DNA from 2 places in the Kribbella sp. NPDC054772 genome. Region 1 is predicted to be linked to the other one. Evidence: riboswitches for the same ligand, from Rfam matches in the RefSeq annotation. Region 1 holds a riboswitch; the other holds the start of a gene.
What was found. Region 1 has a riboswitch for glycine ahead of gcvT (glycine cleavage system aminomethyltransferase GcvT). Riboswitches for the same ligand answer to the same signal wherever they lie in the genome.
Positions count from the first base shown of each region.

Region 2: another riboswitch for glycine. It lies ahead of gcvP (aminomethyl-transferring glycine dehydrogenase); the one in region 1 lies ahead of gcvT (glycine cleavage system aminomethyltransferase GcvT).

Region 1 is NZ_JBSHBJ010000044.1:50,594-55,948, reverse strand. Features, by position in the region: gene ACWGID_RS38280 (extracellular solute-binding protein) at 1-227, opposite strand, end outside; gene ACWGID_RS38275 (sulfatase-like hydrolase/transferase) at 224-1,693, opposite strand; gene ACWGID_RS38270 (hypothetical protein) at 1,806-1,997, shown strand; gene ACWGID_RS38265 (aspartate/glutamate racemase family protein) at 2,032-2,673, opposite strand; glycine riboswitch at 2,906-3,003, shown strand; glycine riboswitch at 3,004-3,103, shown strand; gene gcvT (glycine cleavage system aminomethyltransferase GcvT) at 3,156-4,244, shown strand; gene gcvH (glycine cleavage system protein GcvH) at 4,259-4,633, shown strand; gene glyA (serine hydroxymethyltransferase) at 4,635-5,355, shown strand, end outside.
Region 2 is NZ_JBSHBJ010000002.1:45,347-50,701, reverse strand. Features, by position in the region: gene ftsR (transcriptional regulator FtsR) at 1-411, shown strand, start outside; gene ACWGID_RS03095 (bifunctional nuclease family protein) at 497-991, shown strand; gene ACWGID_RS03090 (MerR family transcriptional regulator) at 1,166-1,834, shown strand; gene ACWGID_RS03085 (dihydrodipicolinate synthase family protein) at 1,858-2,751, shown strand; glycine riboswitch at 2,767-2,854, shown strand; gene gcvP (aminomethyl-transferring glycine dehydrogenase) at 2,939-5,355, shown strand, end outside.

The sequences.
Region 1 (5,355 bases):
TTGTCCCAGTAGTCGTCGAACGGGGCACTTTCCGCGGTGTACTCCGCGCCGCCGTTCGACTTCCACGCGGCGAGGGCCGTGTTGATGGCCTTGGTCACCGGGTCCGGGCCGTACCAGGAAACTCGCATCGGACCGGACTTTCCGGAGGAGCAGCCGGGGATCATCGTCGCGGCGGTGGCGGCGGCGCCGAGCCCGAGCAGGGTGCGGCGGCTGAAGGTGGGGGTCATCGGGGTTCTCCTTGGGTGGCCGTCCAGCGCCAGTTGTGGGCCAGGCGGAGCGGGACGTAGTTGCCGTTCGGGAGGTCGTCGGTGAGCCGGGCCTGCCAGCGGGTGAGCTGGTGCAGCAGCCGGGCCCGGACGGCCAGGTGACGCTCGTCGTCGAAGAGGTTGTCGAGCTCGACCGGGTCGTTCTCCAGGTCGTACAGCTCGCCGGCGAGATCCGCGTGCACGATGAGCTTCCAGCGGCCGCTCCGCAGCATCCGCGCGGCGCCGGACTGGGTGACCGTGTTGAGTTCGTCGAACGTCCGGCCCTCGTACGCGAAGTGCAGCGGTGGCCGCGCCGTCACGTCGTACGCGCGACCGCCGAAACCTTGCTCGGCGATGACGCTGGCGAACTCCTCCTCGGGTGCTGGTTCCCCCTGGGCGAGCGGGAGCAGGCTGCGGCCCTGGACGCCATCGGGGATGGGTGCGCCGACGGCTTCACAGACGGTCGGGAGTACGTCGACGATCGAGACCGGTTCGTCGCGCTGCTGCACGGCGACGCCGTCGCCGGCGAGGACGAACGGGATCCGCATCAGGAACTCGGACAGGCCGGCGCCCTTGCGTTGCAGGCCGTACTCGCCGACGTAGTCACCGTGGTCGGCCAGCACGATCGTCAGGCGCGGTCGTTGCCGCTGCGCGAGACCGTCGTGCAGGCGGCGAATCTGGTCGTCGAGGAGCCGCAACATCCCGAGATAGTTGGCGGTGTAGCGGCGCCAGTTGTCGTCGTACCCCGGCCGTTTTTCCTCCTGGAGTTTCCGCAACCAGGCGTACGTTCCGCCTTTCTGCTCGGCCGCTTCGGGACCGGTCGATCGTTGCGGAACGTCTTCCGGTGCGACGAGGTCGAAGTACGGCTGCGGGACCTGGTACGGGTTGTGCGGCTCGGGATACGAGACCCAGAACAGACCGGGCTGATCCGGGTCGGCGTCGTCGATCGCCTTCAGCGCGTCGGACGTGATCCGGTACGGGAGCTGGCAGGTCACGTCGTACGGCGTCGGCTCGTCGGAAACACCGTGATCGAGCTGCGCGAGCCACTCGTCGAACGCTTTCTCGTCCGCGCTGCGCTCGGGGCCCTGGGTGTGGAAATAGGGGCCGGCGTAGGTGTCGAAGTCCCCGTCACCGCGGTGCATGTGCGGCTTTCCGGCGAAGTGCAGCTGGTAGTCCGCGCCCCGCAGTACGTCGAGCAGGTCCTGCTGGAAGGCGGCGTACTGCGCGTTGCTGTTCTGGCGGACCTGGTGGGCGCTCGGAAACCGTCCGGTGAGCAGACTCGTCCGCGCCGGAACGCACGCCGGGGCGGCCGTGTACGCGTTCCGGAAATCCGTTCCGCGGTCCGCCAGCCCGTCGACGAAGGGCATGGTGTCCACCGGATACCCACTCCGCCGGGTCAGCCCCACGCGCTGCTGATCGGTCATCACGATGACGATGTCGGGACGCATCGACCTACTCTCTGCTCGGGTTTTACAGCGCTGTAATACAGCGCTGTAAACCATGCCGCAGGGTCCGCGTGGTCGTCAAGAGGTGACCGGGCGGCCCGCTACCATCGCCCTCGTGATGTTCGAGCCGATGAGCCGCCGCCTGGCCGTGTCCTTCGCCGTCACCGGGCTGATCCTGTTCGTCGCCGGCCTTCTGGTGCGCCCGACGAACATCACCGTCGCGGTGGTGCTCTTCCTGCTGGCCGTCGGCCTCCTCGGCCTAGGCGCCTACGGAGCCCTCGAACGCCTCGTCAGCCGCCGCCGCTAACAGCGTCGTTCTCCTAGCGCGGGACCGTTTCCGGTCAGTGCGCAAGTGTTTCCGCGAGCCGGCGTACCCCTCGGTCGGGGCTGGTGAGGACCGGGACGGAGAGGTCCAGCCCTTCGGCCGCCGATGCCATGGATGCCTGCGCCAGCACCACCACGTCGCCATCGGCCGCCTGGATGGCAGCAGCAACCAGCGCATCGTGACGGGCACGATCTCCAGCAACGGCAGCCTCGAACGCGCCGGGCACAACAACTTCAGTGATCTCGACGTCCTGATCCAGGAGCTGCGCACGCTCACGCAGCAGCGCGGCCGTCGGCTGGACGGTGGTCGGCAGCGTCGCGATCACCGTCACACGCTTTCCGGCACGCACCGCCTCGTCCGCCATCGCCTCGTCGACGCGGTACACCGGTACGCCGATGCGGTCGGCGAGCGGAGCGGCGTACTGCGAGATCGACGAGCAGGTGAAGAGCACGGCCTCCGCGCCGGCCGCGACGGCCGCGTCACCGAGGTCGGCCAGCCGCTGGGCGACCTGCTCCGCCGCGGCACCGCGTCCGAGGTCGGCGACGATCTTGTCGTCGAGCAGGTTCTGCACCTCGACGCCCGGCAGGTGCTCCGCGGCCAGCGTCGCGAACGTCGGGATCACCACGGCCCCGGTGTGCAGGAAAGCGATCCGCGTCATCCGACGATCCTCACGTTTCAATGCGTGATACCGCTGTGGTGGCGACATCAACGGCGCTGCTTCGGAACCCAAGATTGACACGTTTCAGAACACCGGGTCAACGCCACGCGTGTCGCGCAGGAAACACCCTCCTCGAGCGTTTCCGGCGCGTTCCGGAACGGGTTTCGCGATCGTTTGACCTCGGGTGGCGGTCCGGCATACGGTCGGTCGCACAATTGCACATCGTGCCGTTCGAACCGGGGCGGAAGAGTTCCCTGCCCGACCAAGGCAGGGGCGCCGGAGGAGCAACTCTCCCCAGAAACTCTCAGGCCCAGTCACCGCTCCGGATGAGGCAACCTCTGGAAAGTCAGGACCGTCGTGTCCTGCACCCACGGTGCAAGCCGCACACTCTGCGGTGAAGCTCTCAGGTACCGATGACAGAGCGGGGAGGTCACCCAACCGGTGGTGCCACTGCGTGGCGCCGGAAGCCAGGGAGCCTCCTCATCGTGTCCCGACACACGCCGCTGTACGCCGTGCACCAAGAGCTCGGCGCGAGTTTCACCGACTTCGCGGGCTGGTCCATGCCGGTCCGCTACACCTCCGACGTCGCCGAGCACCACGCCGTCCGCACCACGTCCGGCTTGTTCGACCTCAGCCACATGGGCGAGCTCGAACTGACCGGTCCACAGGCCGGCCATGCGCTCGACTACGCGCTCGTCGGGCACCCTTCGAAGATCGCCGTCGGCCGCGCCCGCTACTCGATGCTCTGCACCGAGTCCGGCGGCATCGTCGACGACCTCGTCGTCTACCGCCTCGCCGACGAACACTTCCTGGTCGTCGCGAACGCCGGCAACGTCCCGGCTGTCCACGCGGCGCTCCAGGAACGCACCAAGTCGTACGACTGCCAGTTACGGAACACGTCCGACGACTGGGCGCTGCTCGCGGTCCAGGGTCCGGATTCGGAAAACGTTGTCGGAACGCTCACGGAACTCCCGGTCCAGCAACTGAAGTACTACGCCATCACCGCCGGCACCGTTGCCGGGCGCAACGTGTTGCTCGCCCGCACCGGGTACACCGGCGAGGACGGCTTCGAGATCTACTGCCGCCCGACGGACGCGCAGCGGGTCTGGACCACGATCAGCGCCGTACCCAGCGGGCCGCGACCGGCCGGACTCGCGTGCCGGGACACGCTCCGGCTCGAAGCGGGGATGCCGCTGTACGGCCAGGAGCTGAGCACCGCGACCACGCCGTTCGAGGCCGGACTCGGCCGGATCGTCGCCTTCGGCAAAGAAAACGGTTTCGTCGGCCGGGACGCACTCGCCCAGCGCCGCGACGACGGCTCCACGCAGATCCTGGTCGGCCTGGTGTCCGACTCGCGCCGCTCACCACGAGCCGGGTACGCCGTACTCGATCCAAGCGGTGAACCCGTCGGCACGATCACCAGCGGCGCGCCGTCGCCGACCCTGCGCCGCCCGATCGCGATGGCCTACGTCCGCCCCGGTCTGGAGCAGCCCGGAACCCCGTTGCTCGTCGACATCCGCGGCCGGCACGAGCCGGTCGAGGTCGTCACCCTGCCGTTCTACCGCCGCTGACCCCAGGAGCCACCATGCCTGTCCCGACCGACCTGAAGTACACCGCCGACCACGAATGGCTGACGCTCGACGGCGACACCGCGACCGTCGGCATCACCGCGTTCGCCGCCGACGCGCTCGGCGACGTCGTGTACGTCGACCTGCCGATCGTCGGCGCCACTGTCCGGGCCGGCGCGCCCTGCGGCGAGATCGAGTCCACGAAGTCGGTGAGCGATCTGAACGCCCCGGCCGACGGCGAGGTCGTCGAGATCAACCACGAGGTGATCGCCGACCCGTCCGTCCTGAACACCGACCCGTTCCAGGCCGGCTGGCTCTTCCGCCTGAAGGTCTCGGGGACGCCGGACCTCCTCGACGCGACCGCCTACGAAGCGCTGACGGGCGGTGCCTGACATGAGCCTGCTGGACCAGCACCTCGCGGACGCCGATCCCGAGGTACACGCCGCGATCCAGGCCGAGCTCGGCCGCCAGCGCGACACCCTCGAACTCATCGCCAGCGAGAACTTCGCGCCGATCGCCGTGATGCAGGCGCAGGGGTCGGTCCTCACCAACAAGTACGCCGAGGGCTACCCCGGCCGCCGGTACTACGGCGGTTGCGAGCACGTCGACGTCATCGAGCAGCTCGCGATCGATCGCGTGAAGGGTCTGTTCGGCGCCGGTTTCGCCAACGTCCAGCCGCACTCGGGCGCCCAGGCGAACGCCGCGGCCATGGCCGCGCTGCTCGAGCCCGGGGACACCATCCTCGGCCTCGACCTCGCCCACGGCGGCCACCTCACGCACGGAATGCGGCTGAACTTCAGCGGAAAGCTGTACGACGTCGTTTCCTACCACGTCCGCGACACCGATTTCCGGGTCGACATGGACGAGGTCGAACGGCTCGCCGTCGAGCACCGGCCGAAGCTGATCGTGGCCGGCTGGTCGGCGTACCCGTTGCACCTGGATTTCGCCGGTTTCCGGCGGATCGCCGACCTGGTGGGCGCGTACCTGATGGTGGACATGGCCCACTTCGCCGGCCTGGTCGCGGCCGGGCTGCACCCGAGCCCGGTACCGCATGCGGATGTCGTCACCACGACTACGCACAAGACCCTGGGTGGTCCGCGCGGCGGAGTGATCC
Region 2 (5,355 bases), on a different contig from region 1:
GCCGCCGCGGGTCCACCGGTCGCGCCGAGCTCGTCGCCGCAGCCTCCCGGCCAGCCGGTCGCGGACGACTTCGGTGCCGCGGGCACCGAGCTGCGGATGACCCGCGACGAGCTGCGGACCGCCGCGGGCGTGTCCGCCGAGCTGCTCGCCGAGTTGGAGAGCCACGGCCTGGTGGTGGCCAGCGGCAACCACTACGCCGGCGACGCCATCGTGATCGCCCAGGTCGCCGCCGAGCTCGCGGCGTACGGTCTCGAACCACGGCACCTGCGCGCGTTCCGTACGGCGGCCGATCGGGAGGTCGGCCTGATCGAGCAGGTCACCGGGCCCCGGCGGACCGAGCAGACCGCCGAGCTGGCGGCGCTCACCGTCCGTCTCCATACGGCGCTGGTCCGGTCCCGCCTGCCGCGCTGATCCACCCCGGCACCCTGACCGTGACGCCGACCGTGGCGCACCCCGTGGGACTGCTGGTGCATTGACTGCGGAGTAGGCTGAAGGTGTGCGCGAAGTCGACGTGGTCGGAGTCCGGGTGGAGATGCCCTCGAGTCAGCCGATCGTGCTGTTGCGAGAGGTCGGAGGTGAGCGGTACCTGCCGATCTGGATCGGTGCCGCCGAGGCGAGCGCGATCGCGTTCGCGCAGCAGGGCATGGAGCCGCCACGGCCGCTGACCCACGACCTGTTCGCCGAGACCATCCGGGTGCTCGGCCACACCCTCAGCCAGGTCCGGATCGTGAACCTGACCGACGGCGTGTTCGAGGCGATCCTGGTCTTCGACGACAAGACCGAGATCTCCGCGCGGCCGTCGGACTCGATCGCGCTGGCGCTGCGGACCGGGACACCGGTGTTCTGCACCGAGGAGATCCTCGCCGAGGCCGGTATTCCGGTGCCGGAGAGCGAGACGTCCGGTACCGACGAGGTGGAGGAGGAAGAGGAGGTCGAGCGGTTCCGGGAGTTCCTGGACCAGGTGACCCCGGAGGACTTCGACAAGAGTTGATCCGGGTCCGGAGTCAACTGCGACCCGCCGATGTGCTCGTTCTGATACAAGAGCGACTAGGTAACGATTCGTGCTGCAGTCGCGACACGCTCCCGGCTCGACGCGGTTGTCGTTGACCCGGTTCAGGCCGCGGCTTACCGTGAAGGAGTCGTGGAGTGTTGTCACTCCACGCAGATGGCTCGTTCTAATCGGTATCAGGGAGGCTCAGGCGTGACACGCACCGGCGACACAGATCTGACGGCGCAGTCGGCGTCCGACGCGCACGCCGAGGCCGTGGCGGAGGCCACTGCCACTGCCGGCGTTCAGGGTCTGCTGTTCGACGACGACCTGCGGCCGATGCCGGAGGACGTCGGGTTCCGGGGGCCGACGGCCTGCGCTGCGGCCGGGATCACGTACCGGCAGCTCGACTACTGGGCCCGCACCGGCCTGGTGTCCCCGTCCGTGCGCCCGGCGACCGGCTCCGGTACGCAACGGCTGTACGGGTTCCGGGACGTGCTGTTGCTGAAGGTGATCAAGCGGCTGCTGGACGCCGGGATCTCGCTGCAGCAGATCCGGACCGCGATCGCCCACCTGAGCAAGCGCGGCTTCGACGACCTGACCCAGATCACGCTGATGAGCGACGGCGCGTCGGTGTACATGTGTACCTCGCCCGACGAGGTGATCGATCTGCTGGCCGGCGGCCAGGGCGTGTTCGGTATCGCCCTCGGTGGCGTCTGGCGTGAGGTCGAGGGTTCGCTGTCCGAGCTGCCCACCGAGCGTGCCGACGGTCACGACGAGTCGGACGAGGACGGCCACGCGGGCGATGAGCTCGCCGCCCGCCGCCGCGCCCGCATGACCGGCTGACCCGGCCCTTTTCCGCCCTTCCTGTGCGCCCACTCACCGCCAACTCGCTGCGCGGTGTGTGGGCGACCTTGTTGTTACCGCTGACCGCGGACGACTCGATCGACTTCGCCCGCCTGGAGTCGCAAGCTCGGACTCTGGGCGCGACTGCTGTCGACGGGCTCTACGCGCACGGGACGGCGGGGGAGTTCCAGACCCTCACCGAGGACGAGTTCGACCAGGTCAACACGATCCTGGTCGCGGCCGGCAAGCCGTTCCAGATCGGCGCCAGTCACCCGTCGGCGCAGCTCCAGCTTGCGCGCGTCCGGCGGGCGGCGACGCTGGAGCCGGGCGCGATCCAGATCATCGTCCCGGACTGGCTCCCGCTGAACCCGCGCGAGGTCCTCGACTTCCTGCACCGGACCGCTGACGCTGCCGCCGGTGTCCCGCTCGTGCTGTACAACCCGCCGCACGCGAAGACGCAGGTCGGTCCACGCCAGCTCGCCGACCTGGCCGCGGCGGTGCCGAGTCTCATCGGCCTGAAGACCGCCGGCGGTGACAAGGCGTGGTTCGACGAGGCAACGAAGTCCGGTCTGGCGATCTTCGTGCCCGGGCACTTCCTCGCGAGTATGTCGTCACTCGGTGCGCATGGTAGCTACTCCAACGTCGCGGCCCTCTCACCGAACGGTGCCGTGAAGTACGCGACAGACCTGGACGTCGAGCGTCGGATCGGCGAGTTCTTCGCGAAGCACGTCGTACCGCTGCAGAAGGCGGGGCTGGCCAACCCGGCGCTGGACAAGTTCCTGGCCGCGGTGGGGGACTGGGCCGACGTCGGTACCCGGGTGCGGTGGCCGATGGAATCGGCGACGCCGGAGCAGGTGGCGGCCGCGCGGCCGGACGCCCGTCGACTGCTGCCCGAACTGTTCGACAATTCCTGGTAGCCTCGGGACAGCCGTACACAACACTCGGGAGAGACCCGTGTTCGGGCGCCGAAGGGGCAATTCCTCCCCGGAACCTCTCAGGCCCATGGACCGAGTGTCACAGGCGACTCTGGAGCGTATTACCTGCACAGCAGGGTGTGACAGAGGGGGAGGCGACCGGAAGCACTGTCAGCAACGGAGCCTCTAGATGAACAACTCACCCCACCTCTCGGCGACTTTCGCCGACCGTCACATCGGTCCGCGCCCGGACGAGATCACCCGGATGGTCCAGCTTCTCGGGTACGACGACGTGGACGCGCTCGTCGACGCCGCGGTCCCCGCCTCGATCCGATCCGCCGAAGCCCTGCGACTGCCCGAACCGGCCTCCGAGGTCGACGCGCTCACCGAGCTCCGCCAGCTCGCGGCCCGCAACAACGTCGCCACCTCGATGATCGGCCAGGGCTACTACGGCACCTTCACGCCGTCGGTGATCGTCCGCCGCCTGGTCGAGAACCCGGCCTGGTACACCGCGTACACGCCGTACCAGCCGGAGATCTCCCAGGGCCGGCTCGAGGCGCTGCTGAACTTCCAGACCGTGGTCTCCGACCTGACCGGTCTGCCGACCGCGAACGCGTCGCTGCTCGACGAGGGCACCGCCGCCGCCGAGGCGATGACGCTGGCGCACCGGTCGAACAAGAAGAGCAAGTCCGACCGTTTCCTGGTCGACGCGGACTGCTTCGCGCAGACCATCGCGGTCGTCCAGACCCGGGCCGAGGCGCTCGGCATCGAGGTCGTCGTCGCCGACACCACCGACGGTCTGCCCGAGGGTGACTTCTTCGGTCTCCTCGTGCAGTACCCGGGGTCCGACGGCGCGGTCCGCGACCTGAAGCCGCTGATCGAGGCGGCGCACGGGCGCGACACGTTGGTGGCCGTGGCCTCCGACCTGCTCGCGCTGACGTTGCTCGAGGCACCGGGTGAGGCCGGCGCCGACATCGTCATCGGTTCCTCGCAGCGTTTCGGCGTACCGCTGTTCTACGGTGGTCCGCACGCCGGCTTCATGTCGGTGCGGTCCGGTCTCGAGCGGTCGTTGCCCGGTCGCCTGGTCGGCGTCTCGGTCGACTCCGACGGCGCCCCGGCGTACCGGCTGGCGCTGCAGACCCGCGAGCAGCACATCCGCCGCGAGAAGGCGACGTCCAACATCTGTACGGCGCAGGTCCTGCTCGCCGTGGTCGCGTCGATGTACGCCGTCTACCACGGTCCGGAAGGTCTGCGCGCGATCGCCGAGCGCGTGCACTCGTACGCCGGCAAGCTCGCCGCCTCGCTGCGCGCGAGCGGTATCGAGGTCGTTCACGACGACTTCTTCGACACCGTGCTCGCCCGGGTCCCGGGGCAGGCCGCCGACGTCGTCGACGCCGCCCGCCAGAACGGGATCTGGCTGCGACTCGTGGACGCGGACCACGTCGGCATCTCCTGCGACGAGAAGACCGACGTCGCCACGCTGACCCGGGTCTGCCAGTCCTTCGGCGGCCAGTACGACGACACGCTCGGCGCCCCCGCGATCGCGGTCGCGCGGACGTCGGAGTACCTGACGCACCCGGTGTTCAACACGCACCAGTCCGAGACCTCGATGCTGCGGTACCTGCGCAAGCTGTCCGACATGGACTACGCGCTCGACCGCGGCATGATCCCGCTCGGGTCCTGCACGATGAAGCTCAACGCGACCACCGAGATGGAGCCGGTCACCTGGCCGGAGTTCGCGGACCTGCACCCGTTCGCGCCGGTCGAGGACGCGGCCGGGTACGTCAAGCTGATCAACCAGCTGGAGCGCTGGCTGGCCGAGGTGACCGGCTACGCGAAGGTCTCGATCCAGCCGAACGCCGGCTCCCAGGGTGAGCTCGCCGGGCTGCTCGCGATCCGCGGCTACCACCACGCGCAGGGCTCGGCGGACCGCAACGTCTGCCTGATCCCGGCGTCGGCGCACGGCACCAACGCGGCGTCCGCGGTGATGGCCGGCATGAAGGTGGTCGTTGTCAAGGGCAACGACGACGGCACGATCGACCTGGACGACCTGCGCGCGAAGGCGTCCGAGCACGCCGCCAAGCTCGCGGCGATCATGATCACCTACCCGTCCACGCACGGTGTGTACGAGGAGAGCGTCCGCGAGGTCTGCCGGATCGTCCACGACAACGGCGGCCAGGTGTACGTCGACGGCGCGAACCTGAACGCCCTGCTCGGGCTCGCGAAGCCGGGTGAGTTCGGCGGCGACGTCAGCCACCTGAACCTGCACAAGACGTTCTGCATCCCGCACGGCGGTGGCGGTCCGGGTGTCGGTCCCGTCGCGGTCGCGGCGCACCTGGCGCCGTACCTGCCGAACCACCCGCTGCTCGACCAGGCCGGTCCGGAGTCCGGTGTCGGTCCGATCAGCGCGGCGCCGTTCGGGTCGGCCGGTGTGCTGGCGATCTCCTGGGCGTACATCCGGATGATGGGTGCCGAGGGGCTGACCGCCGCGACGAAGGCCGCCGTCCTGACGGCGAACTACGTGGCGAAGCGGCTCGAGGGCGCGTTCCCGGTGCTGTACACGGGCGAGAACGGGCTGGTCGCGCACGAGTGCATCCTCGATCTGCG